Regions from separate parts of the Streptosporangium sp. NPDC000239 genome, predicted to be linked through region 3. Evidence: riboswitches for the same ligand, from Rfam matches in the RefSeq annotation. Region 3 holds a riboswitch; each other region holds the start of a gene.
What was found. A riboswitch is a leader RNA that binds a small molecule or an ion and turns the genes downstream of it on or off. The one in region 3 is predicted to bind S-adenosylmethionine.
Positions count from the first base shown of each region.

Region 1: another riboswitch for S-adenosylmethionine. It lies ahead of thrC (threonine synthase); the one in region 3 lies ahead of ABT340_RS29560 (aminotransferase class V-fold PLP-dependent enzyme).
Region 2: another riboswitch for S-adenosylmethionine. It lies ahead of ABT340_RS01465 (glutathione S-transferase C-terminal domain-containing protein); the one in region 3 lies ahead of ABT340_RS29560 (aminotransferase class V-fold PLP-dependent enzyme).

Region 1 covers NZ_JBEPEI010000015.1:186,055-195,701, forward strand. Annotated here, with positions in the region: gene groL (chaperonin GroEL) at 1-1,100, opposite strand, end outside; gene ABT340_RS30570 (cold-shock protein) at 1,424-1,624, opposite strand; gene ABT340_RS30575 (MoaD/ThiS family protein) at 2,015-2,290, opposite strand; gene thrC (threonine synthase) at 2,312-3,574, opposite strand; SAM riboswitch class I at 3,589-3,731, opposite strand; gene ABT340_RS30585 (RNA polymerase sigma factor) at 3,845-4,405, opposite strand; gene ABT340_RS30590 (alpha,alpha-trehalose-phosphate synthase (UDP-forming)) at 4,511-5,935, shown strand; gene ABT340_RS30595 (MFS transporter) at 5,999-7,150, shown strand; gene ABT340_RS30600 (hypothetical protein) at 7,137-7,715, opposite strand; gene otsB (trehalose-phosphatase) at 7,751-8,530, opposite strand; gene ABT340_RS30610 (DUF3263 domain-containing protein) at 8,610-8,912, opposite strand; gene ABT340_RS30615 (SAM hydrolase/SAM-dependent halogenase family protein) at 9,023-9,647, shown strand, end outside.
Region 2 covers NZ_JBEPEI010000001.1:330,919-340,565, reverse strand. Annotated here, with positions in the region: gene ABT340_RS01480 (ABC transporter permease) at 1-463, opposite strand, end outside; gene ABT340_RS01475 (ABC transporter substrate-binding protein) at 460-2,091, opposite strand; gene ABT340_RS01470 (FAD/NAD(P)-binding protein) at 2,123-3,883, opposite strand; gene ABT340_RS01465 (glutathione S-transferase C-terminal domain-containing protein) at 3,912-4,853, opposite strand; SAM riboswitch class IV at 4,890-5,002, opposite strand; gene ABT340_RS01460 (DUF402 domain-containing protein) at 5,055-5,567, shown strand; gene ABT340_RS01455 (nitric oxide synthase oxygenase) at 5,576-6,685, opposite strand; tRNA gene ABT340_RS01450 (tRNA-Asn) at 7,082-7,157, opposite strand; gene ABT340_RS01445 (YtxH domain-containing protein) at 7,323-7,634, shown strand; gene ABT340_RS01440 (hypothetical protein) at 7,725-8,186, opposite strand; gene ABT340_RS01435 (MGH1-like glycoside hydrolase domain-containing protein) at 8,183-9,457, opposite strand.
Region 3 covers NZ_JBEPEI010000014.1:187,918-197,564, forward strand. Annotated here, with positions in the region: gene ABT340_RS29535 (SAM-dependent methyltransferase) at 1-914, shown strand, start outside; gene ABT340_RS29540 (NAD-dependent epimerase/dehydratase family protein) at 980-1,987, shown strand; gene ABT340_RS29545 (acyltransferase family protein) at 2,277-3,344, shown strand; gene ABT340_RS29550 (cytochrome P450) at 3,349-4,545, opposite strand; gene ABT340_RS29555 (TerC family protein) at 4,555-5,355, opposite strand; SAM riboswitch class IV at 5,484-5,599, shown strand; gene ABT340_RS29560 (aminotransferase class V-fold PLP-dependent enzyme) at 5,651-6,946, shown strand; gene ABT340_RS29565 (NADH-quinone oxidoreductase subunit D) at 6,964-8,148, shown strand; gene ABT340_RS29570 (acyltransferase family protein) at 8,171-9,289, shown strand; gene ABT340_RS29575 (DUF3592 domain-containing protein) at 9,294-9,647, opposite strand, start outside.

The DNA.
Region 1 (9,647 bases), on a different contig from region 3:
CGCTCCTGCAGCTTCTCGCGGTCGTAGTCGGAGTCGGTGTTGTCGATCTCGGCACGGATCTGGTTGACCCGGCCCGCGATCTGCTCGGCGTCACCGGCACCGTCGACGATCGTCGTCTCGTCCTTGGTGACGATGACCTGACGAGCGCGGCCGAGCTGGTCGAGCGTGGTGGACTCCAGCTTCAGACCGAGGTCCTCGCTGATGACCTGGGCACCGGTCAGGATGCCGATGTCGCCCAGCATGGCCTTGCGGCGGTCGCCGAAGCCCGGAGCCTTGACGGCGACCGAGCGGAACAGGCCGCGGATCTTGTTGACGACCAGGGTCGCCAGCGCCTCGCCCTCGATGTCCTCGGCGATGATCAGCAGCGGCTTGCCGGCCTGCACGACCTTGTCGAGGACCGGGAGCAGGTCCTTGTTCGCGGAGATCTTGGAGTTGACGACGAGGACGTAGGGGTCGTCGAGGACGGCCTCCATGCGCTCCGGGTCGGTCACGAAGTAGGGCGAGATGTAACCCTTGTCGAAGCGCATGCCCTCGGTGAGCTCAAGCTCAAGGCCGAAGGTGTTGCTCTCCTCGACGGTGATGACGCCTTCCTTGCCGACCTTGTCCATCGCCTCGGCGATCATCTCGCCGATCTGCGGGTCACCCGCGGAGATGGAGGCCGTGGAGGCGATCTGCGCCTTCGTCTCCACGTCCTTGGCCAGCTTGGAGAGCTCCTCGGAGACACGCTCGACGGCGGCCTCGATGCCCTTCTTCAGGGACATGGGGTTGGCGCCCGCGGCTACGTTGCGCAGGCCCTCGCGGACCAGCGCCTGAGCAAGCACGGTGGCCGTGGTGGTGCCGTCACCCGCGACATCGTCGGTCTTCTTGGCGACTTCCTTTACGAGCTCGGCCCCGATCTTCTCCCACGGGTCCTCAAGCTCGATCTCCTTGGCGATGGAGACACCGTCGTTGGTGATCGTGGGGGCGCCCCACTTCTTCTCCAGCACGACGTTGCGGCCCTTGGGGCCGAGGGTCACCTTGACAGCGTCCGCGAGCTGGTTCATGCCACGCTCGAGACCGCGCCTGGCGTCCTCGTCAAACGAGATCATCTTGGCTGCCATACGGCTAGACCTCCCAAACACAGGGTGGCTTGCACCAGACCGAGGCGACGCCCGCGACGGCATACGGGCCCACGACTCCGTTCGGCGGGCCCCATCGTCTCGATCCAGGTTTGGCACTCTCCAATGAGGAGTGCTAACCACTGTTTAGCACTCTCCCCCGACGAGTGCAAGCCAAGGACCTTTGACCTGAGTGTCAGCTTAGGCGAAGGCCCGGCCCGCCGATGGGAGCGACGAGCCGGGCCGACATGCCGAGGGCGATCCGCGCGAACTGCGCTGCCGCGGGATGCGCCAGCGGGTTCCCGACGAGCTGACGGAGGACGAGATCAGACCGTCCGGACCGATTCCGCCTGAGGTCCCTTCTGTCCCTGCGTGATCTCGAACTCGACCCTCTGGCCCTGTTCGAGCGCACGGTAGCCATCCATCATGATCGCGGAGTAATGGACGAAAACATCCTTACCACCGTCTACCGCGATGAAGCCGTAGCCCTTGTCCGCGTTGAACCATTTGACGGTGCCTTGCGCCACTTCCGACTCCTCTTACTGGGCTTGAGGACGTCGCCCATTCCTCTCGCGAGGTCCTCAATCTCCGAGGCGGAGACATCGCCTACGTCGATCGCCCTCGACCATACCTGTGAGAGCCCGTGGGGCAACAGAGTCAACCAGCAAACTACCGCTTTACGGACGCATTCAACACGCCAACATAGTTTTGCTATCACTACTAGTTAGTTAAATATTACATTATGTCTTCGCGCAAAAATGTGAGCTTGCATCACAAAAGACGACACCCGCACGCGGCCAGGCCGGTGCGGGTGTCGTGAGGGTGTTCTAGGGGCGCCGTTCCATGACAGTGGACGACATCGGGCCCCGGAAGGCCGCCCAGTGCCCGCCCAGGGCCCCGCGCGGCCTCCGCCGGGATCAGCCTCCGGCGACCGCCGGAATGATGGAGACCTGAACGCCGGACGGCGTCACCGTGTCGAGGTTGTCGGCGAAACGGACATCCTCATCACCGACATAGACGTTCACAAAACGGCGAATCTTGCCCGATTCATCGAGAATACGGGCACCGATCCCGGGGAAGTCGGCGTCGAGCTTCTGCAGAACCTCACGCAGGGTCCCGCCCTCGCCGTTCACCTCGGCCGCGCCGCCGGTGTACGTACGGAGAATCGTCGGAATCCGTACAGAAACACTCATAATTCAGTACCTTTCAGGGCTCTAGGCGACGACAGCGCGGAACGCGTCGAGTGAGGGCCGGATGACAGCGGTGGGACGTGCCTGGTCAGCGACCGCGTCAAGGGTCTTCAGGCCGTCACCTGTGTTGAGGACCACGGTCTCCGCGTCAGGGTCGAGCCGACCCGACTCGACCAGCTTGCGCAGCACCCCGACGGTGACACCGCCCGCCGTCTCGGCGAAGATGCCCTCCGTCCTGGCGAGCAGGCGGATGGCGTCCACGATCTCGGGGTCGGTGACGTCCTCGACCCCGCCGCCGGTGCGCCTGGCGATGTCGAGCACGTAGGGCCCGTCAGCCGGGTTGCCGATGGCCAGCGACTTGGCGATCGTGTCGGGCTTGACGGGGCGGATCACGTCGTGGCCCGCCTTGTAGGCCGCGGAGACCGGGGAGCACCCCTCGGCCTGGGCGCCGAAGATCTTGTACGGCGTGTCCTCGACGAGACCGAGGGCGATCAGCTCCTTGAACGCCTTGTCGATCTTCGTGAGCTGGGAGCCGGAGGCGACCGGGATGACGATCTGGTCGGGGATCCGCCAGCCGAGCTGCTCGGCGATCTCGTAGGCCAGGGTCTTGGAGCCCTCGGCGTAGTAGGGCCTGAGGTTGACGTTGACGAAGCCCCACTTGTCGCCGAGCTCGTCACCGATGAGCTCGGAACAGAAGCGGTTGACGTCGTCGTAGGTGCCGTCGATGCCGATCAGCTTGCCGCCGTACACGGAGGCCATGACGATCTTGCCCTGTTCGAGGTCGGCGGGGATGAACACGCAGGCGTCGAGCCCGGTCCTGGCGGCGGCGGAGGTCACCGCGCCCGCCAGGTTGCCGGTCGAGGAGCAGGACAGGGTGTGGAAGCCGAAGTTCCTGGCCGCCTCGACGGCGATGGCGACCACGCGGTCCTTGAAGGAGTGCGTGGGGTTGCCCGAGTCGTCCTTCACGTGCAGCGAGCGCAGGCCCAGCTCACGCGCCAGGTTGTCGGCCTTGACGAGCCTGGTCCAGCCGGGCTCGGTGTTGGGCTTGGAGGCGACGTCCGCCGGGACGGGCAGGAGGGAGCGGTAGCGCCAGATGTTGGCCGGCCCCTGCGAGATCTGTTCCCGGGTGACGTTCCCGAAGTCGTAGGCGATCTCAAGGGGCCCGAAACACTCGATACAGGCGAAGCTGGGACCGAGGTCGTAGCGGGCACCACACTCACGACAGGAGAGAGCGACGGCGGGACCGAAGTCAAGAGCGGTGGTGGTTGCGGTGTTCGCGAGCGCCATGAAGCGAGGCCTTTCCCTCATCTTCGTCTGCGACCACCCTGGTCACAGACCGGAATTGGCACCTGTCCCGGTCGACCCCTCGCCAGATCGCGAGTCTTGAACCGGGAGGGTTGCCGGGGCTTCGCAGGGCCGGTCCCTCCACCCCTCTGGATGAGCAATGTTCAGTTGTGGACCTGACATGCAGGTCTCAAGCACTCTACCTCGCCTTGTGCCCCTCCTGACCAGTTGTCTCACCAAACGAGATGAAGTGTGTCATTAACCGGACAAACCTCAGAAGCCGTAGGCGTCGCCGAGCGCTCCCTGGACGTACTTGCGGGCCTGGTGGATGCGCGACTTGGCGGTGCCGAGGGGGATGCCGAGCTGCTCGGCGACCTCGTTGTAGTCGAGCTGGCAGATGTCGCGCAGCACCAGCGCCTGGGCCAGGTCGGGCTTGTCCGCCTCAAGGGCCTCCATCGCGTCGAGCAGGTCGAGGCGGGAGCCCGCGATCACACTCACCCTGGCGACGTCGGGCTTGTTGTGCAGCGGCAACTCCTCCGAGCTCTGCTCGGCGGAACGCCGTTTGAGCGAGCGGTAGGTGGTGCGCGCGCAGTTGGCGGTCACGATGTGCAGCCACGTGCTGAACCGCGCCCGCCCCTCGAACCTGGCGATGTTGCGGGCCACGGCGAGCAGGGTGTCCTGACAGGCCTCCTCGGCGTCCTGCCGGTAGGGGAGGATCCGCCCGCAGTGCCGTAGCACCTCGGGCTCGATCCGCTTCAGCAGTTCGCCCAGTGCCCGGTGGTCGCCTCCGGCGGCCGCACGGGCAAGTTCCTCGGTCGTCTCGTCCAGCGCCATCACGGGTTCCCATCAACGGTCACGGTCGCTCGACATCCTATGGTCGCCGGTTATCGTTTGGTTAACCTTCGGGACAAGCCACGTCCTCCCGGGCGAGGAGGTCAGATGAGTGGGATTTTGGTGGCCTCGAACCGCGGTCCGGTCTCCTTCACCATGTCGGAGGGCGGCGCGCTGAGCATGCGCAGGGGTGGCGGCGGCCTGGTCTCCGGCCTGTCCGAGGTGTCCAAGGAGCTCGACGTCCTGTGGGTCTGCGCCGCCCTGTCCGACGGCGACCGCGGTGCCGTACGGCTCGCTCCCGGGGGGCGGCTCGACCAGGCGGGATACGAGACCGGGGCGCTGCGGATGCTCGACATCCCCCCGGCGACCTTCCAGCGGGCCTACAACGCGGTCGCCAACTCGACCCTGTGGTTCGTCCACCACCTGCTCTACGACACCCCGAACAGGCCGCACTTCGACGCCAGGTTCGGCAGGGAGTGGGAGTCCTACCAGGCCTACAACGAGGCGTTCGCGATGGCGCTGGCCGAGGAGGCCTCGCACGGCGCCAAGGTCATGGTGCAGGACTACCACCTGGCCCTGGTCCCGGCGATGCTCAGGAGCGAACGGCCCGACCTGCGCGTCTCCCACTTCTCCCACACGCCCTGGGCCCCTCCCGAGTACTTCGGTCTGCTGCCCGACGAGGTCGCCGCCGAGTTGCTTGAGGGCATCCTGGGCGCCGACCAGGCGGGTTTCCTGACCGACCGCTGGGCCGGGGCCTTCATGGACTGCTGCGAGAGCGTCCTGGACGCGCGGGTCGAGCGCGCGGGCCGTACGGTGACCCACGCGGGCCGGACCACCCGGATCGGCGTGCACGGCCTGGGTGTGGACGGCCGGGCGCTGTGGGAACGCGCCCGCGAGCCCGACGTCGAGTCCCACATGGCCGCCCTGCGCGAGCTGGTCGGCGACCGCAGGCTGATCGTGCGCATCGACAGGACCGAGCTGTCGAAGAACATCGTCAGGGGCCTGATCGCCTACCGGGAGTTCCTCGCGGCGCACCCCGAGTGGCACGGCAGGGTCGTGCACCTGGCCTTCGCCTACCCCTCCCGCCACGACCTGCCCGAATACCGTGAGTACACCGCGGCGGTGCAGCGTTGCGCCTCGGAGATCGAGGACGAGTACGCCACCGAGGACTGGGATCCGCTGATCCTCAACGTCCAGGACGACTATCCCCGGTCGCTGGCCGCCTACCGGCTGGCCGACGTGATGCTGGTCAACCCGATCCGCGACGGGATGAACCTGGTGGCCAAGGAGGGGCCGGTGCTGTCCCCGAACAGCGCTCTGGTCCTGTCGCGCGAGGCGGGGGCCGCGGCCGAGCTGGGCGCGGACGCGCTGCTGGTGAACCCCTACGACGTCTCGGCCACGGCGCGGGCCATCCACGAGGGCCTCGTCATGCCCGAGCACGAGCGCGCCGTCCGGGGGGACAGGCTGGCCCGTCTGGCGACCGCCCTTCCCCCGCAGCGCTGGTTCTCTGACCAGCTCGCCGCACTCGGCTGAGATTTTGCCCTGATATGAGATAGTTCAGGGGACTTCGCGCTTCATTGACGTTCGGGGGAACCCGTGACCGCCAGGCTCACCCGTGACCGTCCGACCTGGCTCGTCTACCTGCAGCTTGGTGTCTTCGCCACCTACCTGTACGGCCTCAGCGCCGCCCTGCCCATGCTCCGCGCCGAACTGGGCCTCTCGCAGACGGTCGCCGGGCTGCACGGCACCATGATGGCCGTCGGCGGCGTCCTGACCGGCCTCGCGCTGCCCCGGCTGACCCGCCGCCTCGGCACGCGCGTCACCGTCTGGACGGGCCTGACCGGGATGAACGTGGGGGTGCTGCTGGTCGTCCTCGGCCACACACCGCAGGTCACGCTCCTCGCGTACTGCCTGGCGGGCGGGATGGGCTCGATCAGTCTCTACACGAGCATGTCCGTCCTCGGCCGGCACCACGGTCCCGCGGGGCCGTCGGCGATCAGTGAGGCCAACGCGGTCGGTGGGACCATCGGCCTGTTCGCCCCGTTCGTCGTCAGTCTCGCGGCGCAGAGCGCGCTCGGCTGGCGGACGGCGCTGCTGCTCACCCCGCTGCTGACCGTGCTGCTCGCGCTCGCCATGGGCCGCGTGTGGGTTCCCACGCCCGCCCGGGAGGAGCAGGCGGCGCCCTCCGGGAGCGCGGGTTCCCCGGGGCTCGGCATGCGCTTCCACCTGGCGGGGGCGGTGCTGTTCTGCTGCGTCGGGCTTGAGTTCTCGTTCAACCTCTGGGCGGCCAAGCTGGTCAGCGACAACACGGGCCTGTCCGCGGCGGTCGCGGCGAGCGCGCTGACCGCCTTCACCGCCGGGCTGGCGCTCGGGCGCTTCGGCGGGGCCAGGCTGGCGTTGCGGATCCCGCCCTCCTCGCTGCTCATCGGCGCACTGGGGCTCACCTTCGTCGGCTGGCTGCTGTTCTGGACGAGTACGGCCCCGCCGGCGGCCTACGCGGGGCTGCTCGTCTCAGGAGTGGGGGTCTCGCTGCACTTCCCGCTCGCGCTCTCACGGGTGCTGACGGCCACGGCCGGACGTCCCGAGCGGGCGACGGGCGTCGCCTCCCTCTATTCGAGTTCGGCGACAGGTGTCGGGCCCTTCCTGCTGGGAGCGCTCGCCGACGTGTCCGGCACCCAGCAGGCCTTCCTCATGGTGCCCGTGATGATCGTGCTGGCCGTCGGCGGCATCCTGGTCAGCTCCAGGTAGCCGCCGCGAGCACGGACGCCAGGCGCGGGTTGTCCCACACGTCCACGACGAGGATCTTCGAGGTGGGCAGGAACCACTCACGCTGGTGGAAGGTCCCGGTCCGCTTGCTGCCGTTGTAGCTGTAGCACTCGCCGCGCCAGCCCTTGAAGGCGGCCTTGTGCCCGCGTCCCACCTGCCGCAGCCCCGAGGCGTACGCGTTGCCGAACGTCTGGCCGCTCTTGGCGTCGAACGGGCAGCGCTGCACATCGGTGGCGGGGTAGTACGGCTGGTCCCCCCGGTAGGCGGAGAACAGCTCACGCCCGTACTTGATCTGCTTGGGGCCGAAGACCCAGAACGCCTCACAGTTCGGGGTGAAATACGCCGAGTGCGGCTTCGCGCACCTTCCCGTGACCACCTTGACGCCGTCGGCGCCGCCGTAGACCCGCCAGCCCGAGGGAAGCTTGAGGGTCATGCCGCGGAAGGTGAGGGTTCCCGAGGCCTGCGCGGTCGAGGCCGAGGCCGCCTGGGGAACGGTGAACAGGGTGGCGCCGGCGAGCACGGCGGCGGCGAAGGCGAGTTTTCTCATGCCGGGGACGTTAACCGTCCCCACTTGTCGGTCACTTAACGTTCAATGGCATCGGCGATCGACGCCAGCAGGTCCATCACCCCCTCCGGGCCGTCCACGACGATGTCGGCCTGGGCGGCGACCTCCGCGCTCGCCTCGGCCGAACCGCTGAACACCGTCACGCCGGGCAACCCTGAGGCCCGTACGGCGGCGAAGGCCGCCAAATCCCCCAGGTCGTCACCGGCGAACAGCACCGAGCGCGCCCCGCGTTCGGCGAGGAAGGCGCCGAGCGCCGCCCCCTTGTCCGTCCCCGGAGGCCGCAGCTCCAGCACGAACTTGCCCGGCTCGACCGCCAGCCCCACCTCGGCCGCGAGCTTGGCGACCGGGTCGCGCAGCGCCTCAAGCGTGGCCTGCGGTTCGGCGGTTCCCCGGGTGTGCACGGCGACCGAGCGCTCCTTGTCCTCGAACCTGGCGCCCGCGACGCCCTCGATCAGCCGGGGCAGCTCGGCCCTGGCCCTGTCCAGGCCGGGATGGACGGGCGGGGCGGTGAGCGTGCCCGCCTCCCAGCGTTCGAGACCGTAGTGGCCGAGCACGACCACCCCGGGCACCTCGGCCAGCGAGCCGTACTCGACGGCCGTCGCGGCGGGACGGCCCGTCACGACCGCCACGGCGCGGACCCGTCCGCCCAGCCTGGCCAGCAGCTCCGGGCCGCGCGGGTGGATCCTGGCCGCGTCGGGGTCGGGCACGATCGGGGAGAGCGTGCCGTCGAAGTCGAGGCCGATCACCGCTCCGGCGGGGTCGGCCAGGATCGCGCGCAGTCCTTCGGGGGTCTCCATGGGGTGTTCTCCCGCTCGTCGTCAGGCCAGGATCGTACGGCGCGGCGTCAGGCGCGCATGACCGGCTCTACCCCGGACGTCAGGGACGTAGTCCCCGTCTCCTGGCCGCGCGCTCGCGTCTGCGCGTCTCGCGGAGCCTGCGCAGGCGCTTGATCAGCATCGGGTCGTGGGCGAGCGCCTCCGGCCGGTCGATCAGCTCGGCGAGCAGCTGGTAGTAGCGGGTCGCCGAGATGCCGAAGGCCTCCCGCACCGCCTGCTCCTTGGCCCCGGGACGTCGCCACCAGCGGCGCTCGAAGGCCAGCAGTTCCCGTTCCTTCTCGGTGAGGGGCCTGGGAGCGTTCTCCGGTCCCGTCCCCTCGCCGGGAGGTGGCACATCGTTCATCGCTGTCGCCTCCCGTCGCGCCCCGCAGGCCGTACGGCTCCGCGCGATGCCAGGATAGTCGGGAATTTCCTGCTGTTCATGGCCGGTTCGGAGACGTACAGTCACCAGATGTGACTCCAGTGATCACCCTTCTCACCGACTACGGGCTGGCGGACGGCTACGTCGCCGCCTGCCACGGTGTGATCGTCCTGACGGCGCCGCAGGCCCGGATCATCGACGTGTGCCACCTGGTCCCCACCGGAGACGTACGGCGCGCCGCGGCGATCCTGGCCCAGACGATCCCCCATCTCCCGCCCGGCGTCCACGTCGCCGCGGTGAGCCCGGTCGGCGCCTCGCGCAGAGCCGTGGCGATCGAGGCCGGCGAACACGTCTTCCTCGGCCCCGACAACGGGGTGCTCTCGTGGGCGGTCTCCGCCGCGGGCGGGGCGCGGACGGCCTACGAGCTCACCAACGAGGACCTGTTCAGGAAGCCGGTCTCTCCGACCTTCCACGGCCGTGACGTCTTCGCCCCCGTGGCTGCGCGGGTGGCGACCGGACTGCCCCTCGCGGAGCTGGGACCGCCGATCCCGCCGGAGCGGCTGGTCGCGCTGCGCGCGCCGACGTCGCTGGTGCGTGACGACGAGGTCGAGGGCGAGGTCCTCTCTGTCGACGGCCACGGCAACGTCCAGCTGTCGGTCAGCGCGGCCGACCTGGCGGTCGTGGGCGTACGGCCCGGCGGCTCCCTGGTGGTCTGGC
Region 2 (9,647 bases), on a different contig from region 3:
CGGTCAGCTCGGAGAGTCCGGCGAGCCCGCCGGCCCAGGAGCGGCGCCCCGCGGTGGTCAGCGCGAGTACCAGGGCGATCGCGACGCCGAAGGCCGCCGCGGTGAGCGCGAGCCTGACGGTCGGCCAGACCTGCGAGGACAGGATCTCGGCGACGTCGCGCTGCAGGACGTAGGAGCGGCCGAGGTCTCCGTGCAGCAGCCGCAGCAGGTAGTCGGCGTACTGCTGCGGGACGGGGCGGTCGAGCCCCCATTCGGCGACGATCGCGGCCCGCCGCTGCGGGGTGTCGAGGCCGTCGGCGATGAGGACGTCCACGGTGTCGCCGGGGACGAGCAACAGCGCGGCGTAGGCCGCGGTGGCGGCGACCCAGAGCACGACGAGTCCTGCTCCGAGCCGCCTGACCACCGGGCCGGTCCACCCGGCGGCGGCCAGCCCCCGCCGCCGGGTGAGTGTGAGGGTGCTCACGTGCCTGTCCGGACGTCGTAAGCACTGTTGGGGGTGCCGGAGACCGGCTCGAAGGTGATCCCGGTGACCCCGGCGCCGTAGGCGACCTGGTCCGCCGGGACGTAGAGCGGCAGCAGCAGCGCCTCCTCCGCGACGACGGTCCGCTGTGCCCTCGCGTAGAGCTCCTTGCGTCTGGCCTGGTCGGAGGTGGTCGAGGCCTCGGCGAGCAGCTTGTCCAGGTCCGCGTTCTCGAAGTGGGTGCGGTTGATCGCGGCGCCCTTCGGCAGGATCAGGTTGAGCGCGGCCCCCGCGTCGGTGTCGCCGCGCGAGTTCTGGAACAGTTCGTACTGGTCGTCCTCCAGGGCCTTCTGCTGGGTGCCCTGGTCGACCACCTTGGGCTGGAAGTCGATGCCCGCGCTCTGTTTGACCGCGGCCTGTACGGCCTGCGCGAGGACGTCGCGGCGGTCCCTGACGTAGGGGGCCGACTCGACGGATCGGACGGTCAGCCGCTTGCCGTCCTTGACCCGGAAGCCCTCGGCGTCGCGTTCGGTCCAGCCCGCCTCGTCGAGCAGTTCGTTGGCCCGTCGCGTGTCGTTGCCGTAGGTGTTCTCCAGGGAGGCGTCGTAGAACTGCGGGCTGCCCTGGCCGACGATGCTCCAGGCTCGCCTGGCCGTGCCCTGGTAGACCGAGTTGAGCACGGTGTCCACGTCCACGGCGTCCCTGAAGGCCTCTCGCACCCGTTTGTCGTCGAAGGGCGGGTGCGAGACGTTGAAGTAGTAGGAGAACGCGCTGCCCGAGTTGAGGCTGGTCTCCACCCTCACACCGGGGTCGGCCTTGAGCAGGCCGAGTTCGGTGGCGGGCACTCCCTCGATCACCTGGACCTGTCCCGAGGTGAGCGCGCCGACCCGGACCGCCGCCTCCGGCAGGAACCGGTAGGTGATCTCCGCCAGGTAGGCGGGTCCCTGGTGCGCGGCGTTGGGCGGCGCCCAGTTGTAGGCGGGGTTGCGCCGGTAGTGGGCCTCCTGGCCGGGGGTGAACCGGTCGAGGATGAACGGTCCCGTGCCGACGAGGTCGGGACCGCCCGCCTTGAGGTCCTTGGCGTTCCTCAGCGACTTCGGGGAGACCTGTCCGGCGTACGGCGAGGCCAGGAAGTCCAGGAACAGGGCGTCGGGCGCCTTGAGTGTGATCTTCAGCGTGTAGGGGTCCGTCACCTCGGCCGAGGAGTACTCACGCAGCTGGATGCCGGCGACGGCGGGGTTGTACCCGGGCGCGACGAGCTGGTCGAGGTTGGCCTTGACCGAGGCCGCGTCGAACTTCTCCCCGTCGTGGAAGGTCACGTCCCTTCTGAGCTTGAAGGTGTAGGTGAGGCCGTCCTTGGAGACCTCCCACGAGGTGGCCAGCCACGGCAGGAACTCACCGTCCCTGCCCCTGGCGACGAGCGCGTCGAACTGGTTGTGCACCAGCAGCCTGGCCTTGTTCTGGCCCCACTGCTGGGGGTTGAACGTGATGGGCTGCGTCTCGATCGCCCACACCAGCGAGTCCCCCTCGGTGCCGCCGCCTGAGGCCGGGTTCGCGGCCCCGGTCTCGGTTCCGCACGCGGCGAGCGTCAGCACCCCGGCCAGAGCCAGGACGCCCCGTTGCGCTTTCACTTACCTTCTCCTCGGGGAGTCGTGCGCCGCCTCAGGCGACATGTCTGATCTCGGTGGTGACGGCCTCGGACAGCACGATCCGGGCCAGGGCGTCGGCGTGGCGGAAGAGCGGGGCGTCGAGGCCGGGTCTGGCGAAGCCGCCGGTGACCCGTCCGCCGACGACCCAGGGGCCGAAGGCGAACCTGCGGGGGTGCGGGGTGTCGAGGCGGTCGAGCAGGCGGCGGTCGGCGGGCCGTACCCTCAGCAGGCCCGACGACTCGTCGATCTCGCCGCGGTCGCGCAGCGCGGAGATCAGCGGGTCGGTCGAGCGGCTCACGCTGGGTGCGGGCAGCCTGGCCTCGACGAGGGACCTGGCGGTGACGGCGCCGGGCAGGGTGGGGCTCTGCGCGACCCATCGCCCGCCGCGGTGCTCGACCCTGACGTCGGCGCCGAGGAAGGTGACCACGCCCGCCCTGGCCAGGGCCTTGAGCTCCTCAAGCCGGGGGCCGGGCGGACCGCTGGCGACGTAGCTGAAGAAGCCCTCGAACCACCGGTCGGAGATTCCCCGTTCGGCGAGGACACCGTTGACGGACAGTAATCCGAGGATCAGGGCGTGGTCGGCACTGTACGCGGAGTCGGAGCGTCGTTGCAGGTCGGCGGCCATGTAGCCGTCCATCCACCGCCGCAGTCCCGCCTGGTCGCCGAAGCGGATCCGCTCCAGCGGCCGGTCGAGCCGGTCCAGGTCGAGCCGGTCGGCGTGCCGGGGTACGGCCTTGCGGATCAGCAGCCGCATCCCGGGGCTGCGCCATTCCTCTGCGGCGAACCGTTCGGCGAACTCCGGCCAACCGGTCCTGACCCGTTTCGGATGGCTGTTGAGGAGTTCGTGGTAGTAGGCGAAGGCGAGTTCCTTGGCGGCCAGGGGCCACACGTCCCGCCGGAAGTTCCACGGCCCCTCCCCCAGCGCCCCCGCCGTCAGGAAGCGCGGCGCGGGCGGCCGGAGCCCCTGGAAGCGGTAGGCGGTCTTGGCGTGGTACGGCACACCGCGCCGTGACCCCACGTGCAGCAGCGGTTCCCGCCCGCTGGGCAGGTAGACGAGCTCCCCGTCGTGTTCCCTGACGAACCGGCCGCCCCTTCCCGAGGTGAGCAGCACCATCAGGTCGACGAAGGCCAGTCCCAGGCCGCGCACGATCACCGGTTCACCGGCGGGCAGCCGGTCCAGGCCGAGGTCGAGGTCCGCGGTGTAGCCGGTCGGCAGGTAGCGCAGGCCGCTCTCCCTTGCCAGGGCCGTCAGCCCGCGTTCCTCCGCCGCCGGGGTGACGTCGCCGTGTCCCTGCGCGAGGATCACGGCGCCCACCTCAAGGGTCGTCCCGTCCTCAAGCCGTACGGCCTGGCCTCCCGGGACGTCGGTCAGGTCGAGTGCCCGGGTCCGGTGCACGTGCACCCGGACACCGCGGGGGGCGGTGTCCACGGCTCGCCGGAAGGCGTGGGTGAGGTAGGCGTTCTGCACGGGCCGGGGGACGAAGCGTCCGGGGTCGCAGCCGAGCCACTCGGCCAGCGAGGGGCCGGGGCGGATCGGGCCGACGCACCGGACGGACTCGTCGGTGAAGAGCGTCACGTCGGCGGCGGCGGAGTTCATCCAGAGCAGGTCGGGTTGCCGCTCGCGCCAGACCCTGCCGCCGCCCGGCGGGTAGGGGTCGATCACGTGGACGTCGAGCGACGGCCAGCTGAGCAGTTCGGCGGCGTTGGCGCAGATCCGCTCGACCAGGCAGGTGCCGGTCGGCCCGGCGCCGACGATCGCGATGGAGGCGCTCACGCCGACCACTCCCCTCTCGTACGGTCCGTCACAGCGCTGCTCTTCGATGGGGCAGGTCCCAGTCGGGGGTGGCGGGCTCGACCGGCACCCGCCACGGGTCGGTCTCCCCCATGGGGGAGGCGAGCACGGTGAGGTCGGTGTTCTCGCGGAAGGCGGGGTGCTGGTAGAGGTCCCTGGCGTAGTCCCACAGGTTGGGGAAGGCGGTCAGCGGGCGCTCGCTGATCCTGGCCGACGGGTTGTCGCTCACGTCGAACCTGACCAGGGTGGGCCAGAGCCGTACGTCGGACTCGGTGATCGCGGAGCCGAACAGGAACCTGCGGCCGGCGAGCCTGGCGTCGAGTTCGTCGAGGAAGCCGATCACGGCCTTCCTCGCCCGGTGGTACTCCGGTTCGGTCGTGGCGGCGGAGACCCGGCCCGCGGCGGTGTTGGCGTACTCGTAGACGCGCGCGTTGAGCGCGTCGATCTCGGGCCGCAGTTCCTCGGGGTAGAGGTCGGCCTCGGGATCGCCGCCGAAGCGTGTGCCCAGGTCGATGGTGATGTCCGGGAAGTTGTTGCTGACGATGCGCCCCCCGTGCCGGTCCCACAGCACCGGCACGGAGACGTGTCCGTCGAATCCGGGTTCGGTCGCCTCGTAGGCCTGCCTGAGGGTCGCGAAGCCGTTGACCGGGTCGGCGCCGCGCCGCTCGCGGAACGCCCACCCCCTGCCGTCCCGCTCGTCGTCCACGTAGGACAGCGAGACGACGTCCTGCAGCCCTTTGAGGGAACGCACGATCGCCGTACGCTGCGCGTAGGGGCAGACCGCCGCGACGTAGAGGTGGTAGCGCCCGGCCTCGGCGGGGAACTCCCCCGTGCCGTCGTCGGTGATCCGTCCCTGGAAGGGGTAGCGGGGGCCGGGCCTGCCACCGGGCCGGTAGCGGCCGTGGGTGTCCAGGTCCACTGGGCTGGCGTAGTTGAGTGTGATCTCGGACATGTGACACTCCCAGGGCATGCCTCGGTGACCCGTGCGGGTCCGCGCTTGCGGCACGCCGACCGTGCCACCCGGTCCTCCCCGGGGGCACCCCGCCGCGGTGCGAGGGTTGCCGGTCAGCGAGCCGGGGCTTTGCACTGACACTCTTAACCTAGTTAGACGGTAGGAAATACATAGATCTCTGTCAACCCTTAAAGTCGGGGGATGTCTCATGAGATCGTCCGCGTGGTCTACCGCAAGTACGACGGCTCGCTGCACTGGAACCACCCGGCCCTGCTCCTCGGCGAGGACGAACACGGCGTGTGGGTCGGCTGCCCGCCCGGCAGCAGCGGCAGGCGGGGGCAGGAGCCGCCCGTCGTCTGGGACGAGCCGTTCGTGATCCTCTTCCCCCGTGACGCCTGGTGGACGGCCACCTTCAACGCGGCGCCGTACAAGGCCGAGATCTACTGTGACGTCTCGACCGTGCCGCGCTGGGACGGCGACGAGGTGACCATGGTCGACCTCGACCTCGACGTGATCCGCATGCGCAAGGACGGCCGGGTGCTCCTGGACGACGAGGACGAGTTCGAGGAGCACCAGGTCCGCTACGCCTACCCCAGGGAGATCGTGGAGGGCGCCCGCGCCTCGGCCGCCGCGCTGATGGAGGCCGTCACCGCCAGGACGGCCCCCTTCGCCTCACCTCCGCACTGGCTCTCCCTGGTCTCCGGGAACCGCTGAGAAGGACGTCACCGCCCCGGGCTCCACCGGCCCGCCGACCGCTCCCTGGAGTCGGGGTGGGTGACGAAGTTCGGCGAGAGCCGCTCCTGGTCGTAGTACCGGTGGAAGACCGGGGTCGCGGCCCCCGAGATGGGCGGGACGATCCAGCTCCAGTCGGCCGGGCAGGTCCTGCCCGCGCTCTCCTCCCGCGCCACGTGCGTCAGGAAGCGCCTGGACTCGGCGTGGTGGTCGGTCATGGTGACCCCCGCCCTGTCGAAGGAGTACAGGACCGCCACGTTCAGCTCGACCAGCGCGTGGTCGCGCCACAGCGAACGCTCGTTACGGGTGTCCAGGCCGAGCCGCGCGGCGACCAGGGGCACCAGGTTGTAGCGGTCGGGGTCCGCGAGGTTGCGCGCCCCGATCTCGGTCCCCATGTACCAGCCGTTGAACGGCGCGGCCCGGTAGCAGACCCCGCCGATCTCCAGGCACATGTTCGAGATCGCCGGTACGGCGTGCCAGCGCAGCCCCAGCCGCTCGAACCACGGATAGGCCGGGTGGGACAGCGGCACCTCGAGCACCGCGTCCCCGGGGATCGTGGACAGCACAGGCGGCCCGTCGCCCATCGAGACCGCCAGGGGAAGCACGTCGAAGGGCGTGCCCCGGCCGCCCGGCCAGCCGAGTTTACGGGCCATCGTGGTGAACCCGGCGTTGCGCGGATCACCGACGACCGAACCGTCGTCCATCGCGTACCCCGCGTAACGGATGAGCTGCTCGTTCCAGATCCTCGGCCCTGGCGCCCCCGGCCGGTCCTGGGCGAAGATCGTGATCATCGGCCGGATCCGGCCGTCGGAGACGGCCTCACGGAGATGGTCGACGCACTCGACGGCGACCCCCTCGACCGTGTTCACCCGGCGCCGGTCGCGTACCCGCAGCGACTTCCAGTACAACCGCCCGATACACCTGTCGCTGTTGCGCCAGGCCACCCGGGCGCCGAAGACGAGTTCCTTCGGCGTGTGGGTGTAGGTCCCCGTCGCGGCGATCTCGGCGCGCACCTCGCGCAGCCTGGGCTTCACAGGGCCCGCGTCCGGGTTCTCCTCGTGGAACAGCGTCAGGAACTCCTCGGCGGCCGTCACGTCCACCGGCGGGGCCACCGGTTGGGAAGGCGGCTGCCACGGCGCCCTCCCGTCGTCCCGGTGGGCCCCCGCATAGCCCTGCGCGCGTGCTCCCTGTTCCCTCACCGGCGTCTGGCGCCGGGGTTTCGGCCAAGTCGGCACAGAAAAACCACCTGTATACGTCTAACGGGTACGGCATGCCGTTCCGGGCGGCACGGTTCCCTCGGCGTGATGTCCCGCGTGATGTCTCCGGCCCGGCGGTGATCCCACTGCGGTACGGCGCCCACGGCCCGGTCACCGAGTGCGAGCGGAAGGACACGAGGCGATGCGCCCCCTATTTTCCGTGATTCACCGGGATTTGTCCGCGAAATAGGACACGAAACGGCGAAGGCCCCGGGAGCTGTGCTCCCGGGGCCTTCCTGATGGCTCCCGCGATAGGACTCGAACCTATAACCTGCCGGTTAACAGCCGGCTGCTCTGCCGATTGAGCTACACGGGATCGTGCTTCGCGCTGTTCGGACCTGGGGTTTTCCCCCGCTCCTTGCGGCGCAGGAATAGATTAGCGCACTCCGGGAGTGTGTGTCGCATCGATGCTCCGGGGTAGGGCCGAGACAACTCACGATCCGCGGGTAGGGTCCCGCCCAGGACGCTTGTGGAGGTGGAGATGCGTTACCGACTGATGTTCGGTGTAGGCCTCGCGGTCGGCTACATCCTTGGGAGCCGCGCAGGCCGGGAGCGCTATGAGCAGCTCAAGCGGATGGCGCGCCGGGTCTCGGACAACCCCGCCGTCCAGGAGGCCGCGGGGCTGGTCGGCGCCCAGGTTTCCAGGGCCACCGACGTGGCCAGGACGAAGGTGAGTGACGTGGCCAGGGACAAACTGCCGTTCCTGCAGCCGCGCGACGGCAGGGGGCCGGAAGAGCACGACGAAACGGGCACCGGATGGCCACGGGAGGAGAAGGCCGTCACCCCCCACTGACCCCGCCGCCCGCGCGGGTCACGGCGCCCACCGGACCCGCGCGGGCTCCTTTCGCGTTCCGTACCGAGAAAAGCCGGTCGTGGGACGCCCTCAGACGCCGAAACTGCGGCGCGTCTCCTCCAGGGCCTGCTCGGCGAGAGCGCGCAGACCGGGGTCCTGCGGGTCCATCCCGGCGTCGAAGACGAACTCCCAGATCATCTGGTCGTCGTCGGTCCTCCTCGCCACCAGCCGCACTCCCCCTCTGGCGTCCAGCGGGGCGTACTGACTGACCACGATCGAGGCCATGACCCGCTCCCGCACGGCCTCCGGCACCCGCCCCGGCTCGGGCAGCGGCGCCCGGAGCGTCCGCCCCTCCGTGGTGACGACCGTCAGCCCCTCCTCGTCCCACACCCCCCGGTCGATCCGGAACCACGGCAGCCTGGTCTCACCCAGATAGAGCGCCTTGTCGGTCGCGACCACGTAGCCTTCGGGCCCCTCGGCGTAGGTGAGCACCCGGTCGGTCGGCGCCACGGCCGCGCGGACCCCCGCGGGCGTCCGATTGAAGAGCTTCATCCCTCCACGTTATCGGCGAGCAGATCGAGGGTGAGCGCGGCGGACCAGGAGAAGTCCCTGCTGCCCCTGCCGCTGCCGTCGAAGGGGTCGAAGCACTCCCTGAAGCCCGCCTGCCGTACCAGGCGCAGGGTGCAGACGCCGAGCAGCCGCGCCAGGCCGTCCAGCCCGTGCACGGCCGCCGCCCGCCGCAGCAGCCAGTTGGTGTTCACCCAGGACGGCCCTCGCCAGTAGCGCGACCGGTCGAACTGGGTGGCGCGGATCTCACAGCTGGGCACGGGATATCCGGCGGCCCCCATGAACCGGGCCGATTCGAGCACCCCGACCAGCTTGGCCACCCGGTCGGCGGGCAGGCCGGGGTCGAGCATCGGCCCGAAGGCGCCCACGGTGCACATCGGGCTGAGCCGTCCCGAGCGCAGGTCGAGGGCGTGGAAGGCCTCACCGCCCCAGAGCCGTTCGAGCAGCCCGGCGCGGATCCGCTCGGCCGCCTCCCGGTGCGGCGCGGGATCGGCCCCGGCCAGCGGGGCCAGCTCGGCGAGCGCCTGGCAGGAGGCCAGCCAGATCCCGTTGAACAGCGGGTCCTCGACCGCGAAGGGATGCTCCGCGCGCAGGTAGGCCGGGTCGTAGCCGGAGTCGCGGTAGCGCTGGGCCAGCCAGACGTAGCGGTCGGGGAACGGTTCCTCCCCGTGGGCGCCGGAGGCCTGGGTCACGGCGTCCAGCGGGGCGTCCCACACCGGGCTGTCGTCCATCCCCGACTCCCAGGGGTGGACGATCGCGGCCAGTCCTCCCCCTCCCAGGTCCCTGGCCGTGGCGAGGTAGTCGTGCTGGGCCACAAGCATGGGGTACAGCCTGCGGACCAGGCCGCGCGCCTCCTCGCGGTTCCTCGCGTGCCGCCACATCCACCAGGTGGCCAGGGCGTGCAGGGGCGGCTGGGTCAGCCCGGAGGTCGGCACCCCGTTGGGGGCGGCGGGATGCTCCCCGGACCGCCAGACGGAGGGACCGGGGAAGTAGGCGTCGGCGAGACCCCGGTTGAAGACGATGTGGGGCACCATCCCGGTGTGCCACTGCCCGGCCAGGAGGCTGAGCAGTTCCGTGCCCGCTCTGCGGGTGTCGCAGCGGGAGACGCCGATCGCGACGAAGGTCGAGTCCCAGTTCCACTGGTGCGGATAGAGGCCGGGCGCGGGCACGGTCACGGCGCCCGCGCGATTGGCGTCGAGTACGGACCACGCCTCGCGTCCGAGTGCGACATCGTCCACCGCTGTCCGCCCCTCCATTCGCCCAGTCTGGGCCAGTATTCGCCGGGAGAACAGCCCTTCGCCCCTTCTGCATGCTTCTGGCATGTCTCTACCCGACCGTCCACGCGTCCCCGAGGACCGTTTCCCATCGGCCCGCCCTATCGGCCATTCGGCGTACGACACACATCTATCGGGCAGAAGACTAAAAAGGGGGCATTTATGGATATAA
Region 3 (9,647 bases):
AACGACCTTCCGCCCACTTCCGGACCTCGGTCAGCGCCGCAGCCAGTGCCACAGTCGGCACCTCGGCCGTTCTGGCGGGGGCCGTACTGCGCGAACTGGCCGAACTGGCCGGGCCCGCCGGGATGATCGACCTGGTGGACGTCGGCGCGGGTGAGGGCGCCCTGGCGGCCGGGGTGCTGGCCCTGGCGCCGCAGGAACTCCGTTCCCGGCTACGGGTGACCTGCGTGGACGTCGCCCCCCGGCCTCCGGACCTGCCCGAGGAGATCGGCTGGGAACCGGTGGTGCCCGAGGGGGTCGAGGGGCTGGTGATCGCCAACGAGTGGCTCGACAACGTTCCCCTCGACGTGGTCGAACAGACGCCCGACGGCCCCCGGCTGGTCATGGTCGATCCCTCGGACGGCGCGGAGCGGCTCGGCGACGCCCCGGAGGAGGCCGACCTTGCCTGGCTCGACCGCTGGTGGCCGCTCGGCCCCGTCGGCGAGCGCGCCGAGATCGGCAGGCCCCGCGACGAGGCCTGGGCCTCGGTGATCGTACGGCTGGCGCGCGGCCGGGCCGTCGCCGTCGACTACGCGCACCGGCTGGGCGCCCGCCCGCCGTACGGCTCGCTCGCCGGTTACCGTGGCGGCGCGGCCGTGGCGCCGGTCCCCGACGGGTCGTGCGACATCACCGCGCACGTCGCGCTGGACGCCTGCGCGGCGGCGGGCGAGCGGGTCGGGGCGGTCACGACGACGTTGACCACCCAGCGGGAGGCCCTGCGCGCCCTGGGCGTCACCGGCGCCCGCCCGCCCCTCGACCTGGCGGGCTGGGACCCGGTGGGGTATCTGCGCGCCCTGTCACGGGCCTCCCTTGAGGCGGAGCTGATCGACCCCCACGGCCTCGGCGCCTTCGGCTGGCTGCGCCAGTCACGGCCCTGACCGTACGGATACGCCCGTGGTGAATTCGCTGGGGTGGCGGGGCCGGCGCGATGAGGATGGTCGGCATGAGGCTTCTTGTATTGGGTGGCACGCACTTCGTCGGCCGGGCCGTCGTTGAGGAGGCGGTGCGACGGGGCGACGAGGTCACCATCGTCAACCGGGGCAGAAGTCCCCTCCCACCGGGGACGGCGGGGGCGGGCGTCGAGACGCTCGTCGCGGACAGGACCGACCGCGAGGCGCTGCGCGCGGCCCTTGACGGTCGTGAGTGGGACGCGGTCGTCGACACCTGGAGCGGGGCGCCGAAGGTCGTCGCCGAGGCGTGCGGGCTGCTGGACGGGCGGGTCGGCCACTACGGATACGTGTCCAGCAGGTCGGTCCACAGCTGGCCGATCCCACCGGGGGCCGACGAGAGCGCCCAGGTGGTCGAGAGCGACCCCGACTCCGAGGCTGCCGACGACTACGCGGAGGCCAAGCGCGGCGGCGAGCTGGCCGTTCTGCGGGTCTTCGGCGAGCGCGCCCTGCTCGCCCGCGCCGGGCTGGTGATCGGCCCCTACGAGAACATCGGGCGGCTGCCCTGGTGGCTGCGCCGCGTCGAGCGGGGCGGCCGGGTGCTGGCGCCGGGCAGGCCGGGCCGTCCGCTGCAGTACATCGACGCCAGGGACATCGCGATCTGGATGCTCGGGGCTGCGCAACGGGGTGTCGGCGGCGCCTTCAACACGGTCAGCCACCCCGGGCACGCCACCATGGGCGAGCTGCTCGACGAGATCATCAGGGTGACCGGCTCCGACGCCGAGCTGGTCTGGACCCCCGCCGAGGTGATCGAGGAGGCGGGCATCGCCGCGTGGACCGAGCTGCCGGTCTGGCTGCCGGAGGGCGGCGAGGAGGACGGCCTGCATGACGGGGACGTCTCGGCCGCCCACGAGGCGGGGCTCGTCTGCCGTCCGCTGCGGGAGACGGTCGTCGACACCTGGGAGTGGCTCAAGGTGGAGGGCGACCCGGCGCTCAGGGCCGACCGCCCCTCGGTCGGCCTCGACCCGGCCAAGGAGGCCAAGGTCCTCGACGGCCTGACCTGACACGCGGTTTCCCGGCGGCCGGGGCCGTACGGCGGGCGGCTCCCTGCCCTGGCGGTGTTTCCTCGGCGGCCGGAGGCCGGTCGTCGCAGGCCCGAAACAAATGATCGGGCCTGAAACACAACTCCATGAGCTTCGGAAACAAGCGGTCACCCCTGTTCCCGGAAAACGGGGATCGTGGAGGTCGCGGCTGTTCGCTATTGTCTGGATCGTTCTACTTGGTGTGATCCCGCCATGCCGGTCCACGGCGTCGGCCGACAGCGACCGTGACGAGGTTCGCGTGAAAGAGACCATGGCTCCTCCCGCGGCCAGGGAAAAAGCCCCCCGCCTCCCCTCTCTGACGGGTTTGAGGTGGTTCGCGGCATTTGCTGTTTTCGGTTTTCATCTGTTCACCGGCGGCATAACGGATGACCCCGGAACACAGCGCTTTCTCGGGGCGGTCTTCTCCGCGGGCTCCTCCGGGGTGCCGTTCTTCTTCGTGCTGTCCGGCATGGTGCTGACCTGGTCGTCCAGGCCGGGAGACCGGGCGTGGGCGTTCTGGCGGCGACGGGCCGCCAGGATCGTCCCGAGTCACATGGTCACCTGGATCGCCGTCCTGGCCCTGTTGACCGTGGCGGGACGCGTCGTGGCGCCGGGACCGGCCGTGAGCGGATTTTTCCTCCTTCAGGCCTGGGTACCGGACGAAACCTATTACTTCGGCGGCAACACCCCTTCCTGGTCACTCTCCTGCGAAATGGCGTTTTATGCGGTTTTCCCGCTTCTACTGCCGCTTCTTCGACGTATTCCAGGAAACCGGCTCCTACTGACCTCGGCGGGGTTGTGGGCCGGTACATGGATGGTCCCGTTTGTCAGCTTCTCGATGCCGGAAAGCATCGGTTACTGGTTCGTCTGGATCTTCCCGGTGACCAGGGCACTGGAGTTCGCACTCGGCATGACCGTGGCGCTGATGGTCAAGGAAGGCCGCTGGCGGGGACCCGGCCTGCCCGTGGCCGTCGTCCTGGTCCTGGTCGCCTACGCGACCGTCCCGCTGGTCTGGCAGCGCGCGGGCTGGGTGGCGTGGATGGCGGGACCGTTCGCCGTGCTGATCGCCGCCGCCGCGACGGCCGACGTGCGCGAGAAGCGTTCGCCGCTGCGCCTGCCCGTCCTGGTCTGGCTCGGGGAGATCTCCTTTGCCTTCTACCTGGTGCACCAGCCGACGATCAGCCTGGTCAACCGGGTGCTCGGGCGCACCCCGGCGCACGCGCTCCTGGTGACGCTGACGGCGCTGCCGCTGGCCGTACTGCTGGCCTGGGCGCTGCACCGCCTCGTCGAGCGGCCCGCCGAGCGCCTGTTGTCAGGCGGGCGCCCGGGGGCCGCGTGAGGCCTCAGACCCGTGCCTCCAGAGCCGTCAGGCCCCGGATGACGTAGCCGGGGTTCCAGGTGGGCTCGGTGGCGAGTTCCATCCGGGGAGCCAGGCGCAGCAGGGCGCCGAACGACTCGGCCAGCTCGATCCTGGCCAGCGGGGCGCCCAGACAGAAGTGGATGCCCGCGCCGAAGGAGATGTGCGGGTTCTCCGTACGGCCGAGGTCGAGGCGGTCGGGGTCGGCGAACACCTCGGGGTCCCGGTTGGCCGATCCGAACAGCAGCGCCACCTCCGCGCCACGTGGGATGTCTACCCCGCCGACCGAGATGTCCTCAAGGACCCAGCGCTCGAACATCTGCAGCGGGGTGTCCCAGCGCATCAGCTCCTCGATCGCCGTGGGCAGCAGGCCGTGGTCGGCGCGCAGCCGTTCCAGCTCGGCCGGGTTGCGGAACAGCGACCACCAGCCGATTCCGGTGACGTTGACGGTCGCCTCGTGACCCGCGTTGAGCAGCAGCACGCAGGTGCCGACCAGCTCCTCCTCGGTCAGGGTGTCACCGCCGTCGGCGACCAGGGCCAGGGCGCTGATCAGGTCGTCGCCGGGGTTCGCCCGGCGGGCGCGGGCCAGCTCCGACAGGTAGCCGGAGAACTCCTCCGCCGCCCGTACGGCGGTGCGCTGCGTCTCGGGCGACGGGTTGAGCTCGTACATCCCGCAGATGTCGGCCGACCAGGGCCGCAGCAGGTGCCGGTCCGCCTCGGGGACGCCGAGCATCTCGGCGATCACGGTCACCGGGAGCGGTTCGGCGACCTCCGCGATGAGGTCGCCGCCGCCACGTGCCACGAAGTCCTCGACCAGCCCCGTGGCGATCGAGGCGACCTTGGGCCGCAGCGCCTCGACCATCCGCGGGGTGAACGCCCGGGAGACCAGGCGGCGCAGGCGGGTGTGGACGGGCGGCTCGACGTCGAGCATCCCGGCCCTGACCACCCGCCAGAACGGGTCGAGGAAGGGCGGCTCCTCCGGTCTGCCGAACTCGGCGTGCGTGGCCACGTGCAGGTAGGACCGGCCGAGTCTCCGGTCGCGCAGCAACGCGTTGACGTCGGCGTGCCGGGCGACCAGCCACTGGCCGGTCGGCTCGAAGAAGGTGACCGGCCGCTGTCTCAGCTCGGCGTAGGCGTCATAGGGGTAGGCGACGAATTCCGGACTCCATGGGTCAAAACGCACAAACCCATGCTAGGGCTCCGGAGTCTTCTCGACGGCCCGGGAACGACGGCGGGCCCGGATGTTGAGCAGCTCGACCACCAGCGAGAACGCCATCGCGAAGTAGATGTAGCCCTTGGAGATGTGCTGTCCGAAACCCTCCGCGAGCAGCACGACGCCGATCAGCACCAGGAACGACAGCGCCAGCATCTTGATCGTCGGGTGCTTGTCCACGAAACGGCTGATCGGCCCCGAGGCGAAGAGCATCACCACGACCGCGACGATGACCGCGATGACCATGATGGCCAGCTCGTCGACCATGCCGACCGCGGTGATCACCGAGTCGAGGGAGAAGACGATGTCCAGCACCATGATCTGCAGGATCACCATGCCGAAGGAGGCCGCCGCCTTCCGGCCGCCGGAGTGGTCCTCGCCGTTCTCGGTGTGGCCGTGGATCTCGTGAACGCTCTTGACCAGCAGGAACAGCCCGCCGAGGATCAGGATCAGGTCGCGTCCCGATATCTCGTGCCCGAAGATCTCAAAGAGCGGGGCGGTGAGCCGTACCACCCAGGACAGGGCGAGCAGCAGCGCCAGGCGGCTGACCAGGGCGGCGAGCAGGCCCAGCCTGCGGGCGTTGTCACGCTGTTCCGGCGGGAGTTTCCCCGCCAGGATCGAGATGAAGATGATGTTGTCGATGCCCAGCACGATCTCCAGAGCGATCAGCGTGAGCAGACCTATCCAGCTCGCCGGGTCGGCCACCCAGTCCATCGGGTCCTCCAGTTTCGGTGGGGAGAGCGCCGCCCGCGCGCGGCGCGTGACCTGACGGGCGTTCACGGTCACAGCTCCAGACGATCGGACAGAACCGGAAGTTCCTCAGGATCACCGCCGAAACTCCAGCCCTCCGGACCCCTTCCCGCAGACTTGCCAAGCACCGCCTCTGTGTGGGTATAGTCCGGTTCGTAGGTCATGAGTGCCAGCGACAAGCCCCGGCTAGCTGGCCGGCAACCCTCGCGTCCGCGGCGGGGTGCCCCGGGTGAGGACCTGGTCCGGCACGAGGTGTGCCGGGCAAGCGCGGGCTCCAGCACCAAGGCCATGGCTTGGGGTCCGATGACCTCCAAGGAGCTTTGGCGTGTCCGCACTGACGATCTTCACCTCCGCCGCCGAGACCGTGACCGTCCCGGCGACCCGTGTCCCCGACGACCGGCCGATCCCCGCGGTCCTCGGCGCCGACCTTGAGGTGCCCGTCAAGGGCGGCAGGCTGGTGCCGTACGCCAACCTCGACTACGCCGCCAGCGCCCCCTGTCTTGAGCCGGTGAGCGCCGCCGTCGCCGCCGCGCTCCCGGCCTACTCCAGCGTCCACCGCGGCGCCGGATACGCCTCCCAGCTGACCACCGCCCGCTACGAGCAGGCCAGGCACACCGTGCGGGCCTTCGTCGGGGCCCGTCCCGACGACGCGGTGATCTTCACGAGGAACACCACCGACGCCACCAACCTGCTGGCCCGCAGCCTGCCCGCCGGGACCACCGTGGTGGTCTTCGAGACCGAGCACCACGCCTCGCTCCTGCCCTGGGCCGACGTCGTACGGCTGCCCGCCCCGGCCTTCCCCGGTGAGGCCGTCCGCGCCGCCGACGACGCGCTGGCCGCGATCGACGGCCCCAAGCTGCTGGTCGTCACCGCCGCCTCCAACGTGACCGGCGAGCTGTGGCCGATCGCCGCGCTGGCCCACATCGCCCACCGTCACGGCGCCCGCATCCTGGTCGACGCCGCCCAGCTCGTCCCGCACCGCCGCCTCAACCTGACCGCGCTCGACCTGGACTACGTGGTCTTCTCCGGTCACAAGCTCTACGCCCCGTTCGGCACCGGCGCGCTGATCGGCCGCTCCGACTGGCTCTCGGTCGCCGAGCCGTACCTCCGGGGCGGCGGGGCCGTCAGGGCCGTCGAGGACGAGACGACCGACTGGCACGACGACCCCGAGGCCCGTCACGAGGCGGGCACGCCGAACGTGCTGGGCGCCATCGCGCTGGCCGCCGCCTGCGACGCGCTGAGCGCGACCGGCTGGGACGTGCTGGTGCGCGAGGAGAAGCGTCTGCTGGCCCGCCTGCGCGCCGGTCTGGCCGGGATCGAGGGTGTGCACGAGCTGTCCCTGTGGGGCCCCGACCACGCCCGCGTCGGCATCGTCTCCTTCGTCGTGGACGGCTTCACCGCCCGTGAGGTGGCCGAGACGCTGTCCGGCGAGTACGGCATCGGCGTACGGGACGGCAAGTTCTGCGCCCACCCCTTCGTCAGGCACCTGCTCGGCGCCAAGGACGGCGGCTGCGACGACGTCACCGCCTCCGCGGTGCGCGCCTCCATCGGCGTCGGCAGCACCACCGAGCACGTCGACCGTCTCGTCGAGGCCCTGCGGGATCTCGTCACGCGCCGCTGACGTGACAGCATGGGGCTATGACTGAGCCCCGGGAAGTGAACGTGGGGATCGGGGCCGGAGCCGACGCCGTCGCGGGAGCGGCGGCGGCCGGCAAGGAGCTGGCCACCGAGGACATGGTCCTGAACATCGGCCCGCAGCACCCCTCGACCCACGGCGTGCTACGACTGCGCCTGACGCTGGACGGCGAACGGATCAGCGCCGCCGAGCCGATCGTCGGCTACATGCACCGGGGCGCGGAGAAACTGTTCGAGGTCAGGGACTACCGGCAGATCATCGTGCTGGCCAACCGGCACGACTGGCTGTCGGCGTTCGCCAACGAGCTGGGCGTCGTGCTCGCGGTCGAGCGGATGCTCGGCATGGAGGTCCCCGTCAGGGCCGTGTGGGCGCGCACCCTGATGGCCGAGCTGAACCGGGTGCTCAGCCACCTGATGTTCCTCGGCTCCTACCCCCTCGAACTGGGCGCGATCACCCCCGTCTTCTACGCCTTCCGCGAGCGCGAGACCCTCCAGGCCGTGATGGAGGAGATCTCCGGCGGCCGGATGCACTACATGTTCAACCGGGTCGGCGGCCTCAAGGAGGACCTGCCGTACGGCTGGCTCGACCGGGTGACCCTGGCCGTCGCCGACGTACGGCGCCGCCTGCCCGACATCGAGGCCCTGATCAGTGGGAACGAGATCTTCCTGGCCCGCACGGTCGGCGTCGGGGTGCTCGACCGCGAGACGATCATGCAGTACGGCGTCAGCGGCCCCATCGCCCGTGCCTCCGGCGTCGGCCTCGACCTGCGCAGGGACGACCCCTACCTCGCCTACGGCGAACTGCCGGTCAAGGTCGTGACCCGTTCCGCGGGAGACTGCAACGCCCGCTTCGAGGTGCTGCTCGAACAGGTCCGCGTCTCCCTCGACCTGGCCGACGTCTGTGTGGAGCGGCTGCGGTCCCTGCCGAGGGGGCCGATCAACCAGCGCCTGCCCAAGGTGCTGAAGGTCCCCGAGGGCCACGTCTACGCCTGGACGGAGAATCCACTCGGCATCAACGGCTACTATCTGGTCTCTCGTGGCGAGAAGACCCCCTGGCGGCTGAAGCTCCGGTCCGCCTCCTACAACAACGTCCAGGTGCTGAGAGAGATGTTGCCTGGACATCTGGTTTCCGACATGGTGGCCATCCTGGGGTCGATGTTCTTCGTGGTCGGTGACATCGACAAGTGACCCGGAGCGCGGAAGGGGGGACATGAGCGAGCGCGTGGACGCCGCTTCCCGCATCGGAGGCCCGAAGCGGGACAAGTACATCGACTGGCTCCGCGCGGTCAGCCTGATCGTCGTCGTGGTCTGGCACTGGGCGTTCACGATCCTGCAGTGGGGGCCGGCCGGCCCCTCCCCGACCAGCCCGCTCGGTTTCACCTCGGGGTTGTGGATCCTCACCTGGCTCTTCCAGGTGCTGCCGCTCTTCTTCTACGTGGGCGGATACGTCCACCTGATGTCGTGGAACCGCGCCTGTGAACGCGGGGTCGGCATCGGCGCCTTCGTGTGGCGGCGCATCCGGGCCCTGGCGATCCCGGCGCTGGCGCTGTCCTTCGCGTGGCTCGCCTTCGGCGGGGTCATCTGGTTGATCTTCGACGTGCCGTGGATCGGCCGGGCCGTGCTCCTGGTGCTGAGCCCGCTGTGGTTCATCGGCGTCTACCTGATGCTGGTCGCCCTGCTGCCCGTGATGCTGTGGCTGCACCGGCGCTTCGACGTACTGGTGCTCATCTGGCTCGGCGGCGCGGCGCTGGTGGTCGACGTGCTGCGGCTGCGGTACGGCCTTGAGGCCATCGGCTGGCTCAACATGGTGATCGTGTGGGGTCTGGCCCACCAGGCGGGCTTCTTCTACGACCGGATGGTCGCGATGCCCCGCAGACTGGACGTCGCGACCCTGTGGACCGGGCTGTTCGCCCTGGTCGGCCTGGTCTACTCGGGCATCTACCCGGGGTCGATGGTCGGGGTGCCCGGCGACAAGCTGTCGAACATGGCTCCGCCGACCTTCGTCATCGTGGCCCTGCTGATCTTCCAGATCGGCCTGGTCGAGGTGCTGCGGCCCGCGATGGAACGGCTGCTCGAACGGCCTCGCTGGGGGTGGGTCAACACCACGATCAACCGGTTCGCGCTGCAGCTGTTCCTGTTCCACACCACCGGCATGGCGATCCTGAACGGGGTGTTCTGGGGGCTGACCGGCTCACCGCCCGGCAGTCAGATCCCGCCGACGCTGATCTGGTGGCTGGAGCGGCCCCTGGCGATCGCCGGGCCGCTGCTGTGCACGATCCCGTTCCTGTTGATCTTCGGCCGCAGGAACTCGGCGACCGCCACCCGGTGACGGGTCAGCTTTTCGCGAGCCCGGGCCGACGCCGCTTCTTCCACAGCCGGCGAAGGCCCGCGAAAACCGCGTAGAGGGTCATGACGAAAAACGCGCCGAGCAGCAGCAGGTCGAAAACGAGCCTGAACTCCCTGTTGACCACACTCGGATCGTCGGCGTCATAGACGATCGAGACCTTCTCACCCTCGGCGTAACTCCCCCGGATCTCGGCGAAACGCCGGACGTCCTTCACGAAGAAGTTGACCTTGGTGAGTTGGTAGCTCTCCCCTGCCTTCACGGTTCTGGTGGACATCGCCGTCGCGGTGGTCCGGCCGCCGTGAAGATACATGTCGAGGTGCGACGCGCCCACCCGCACCCC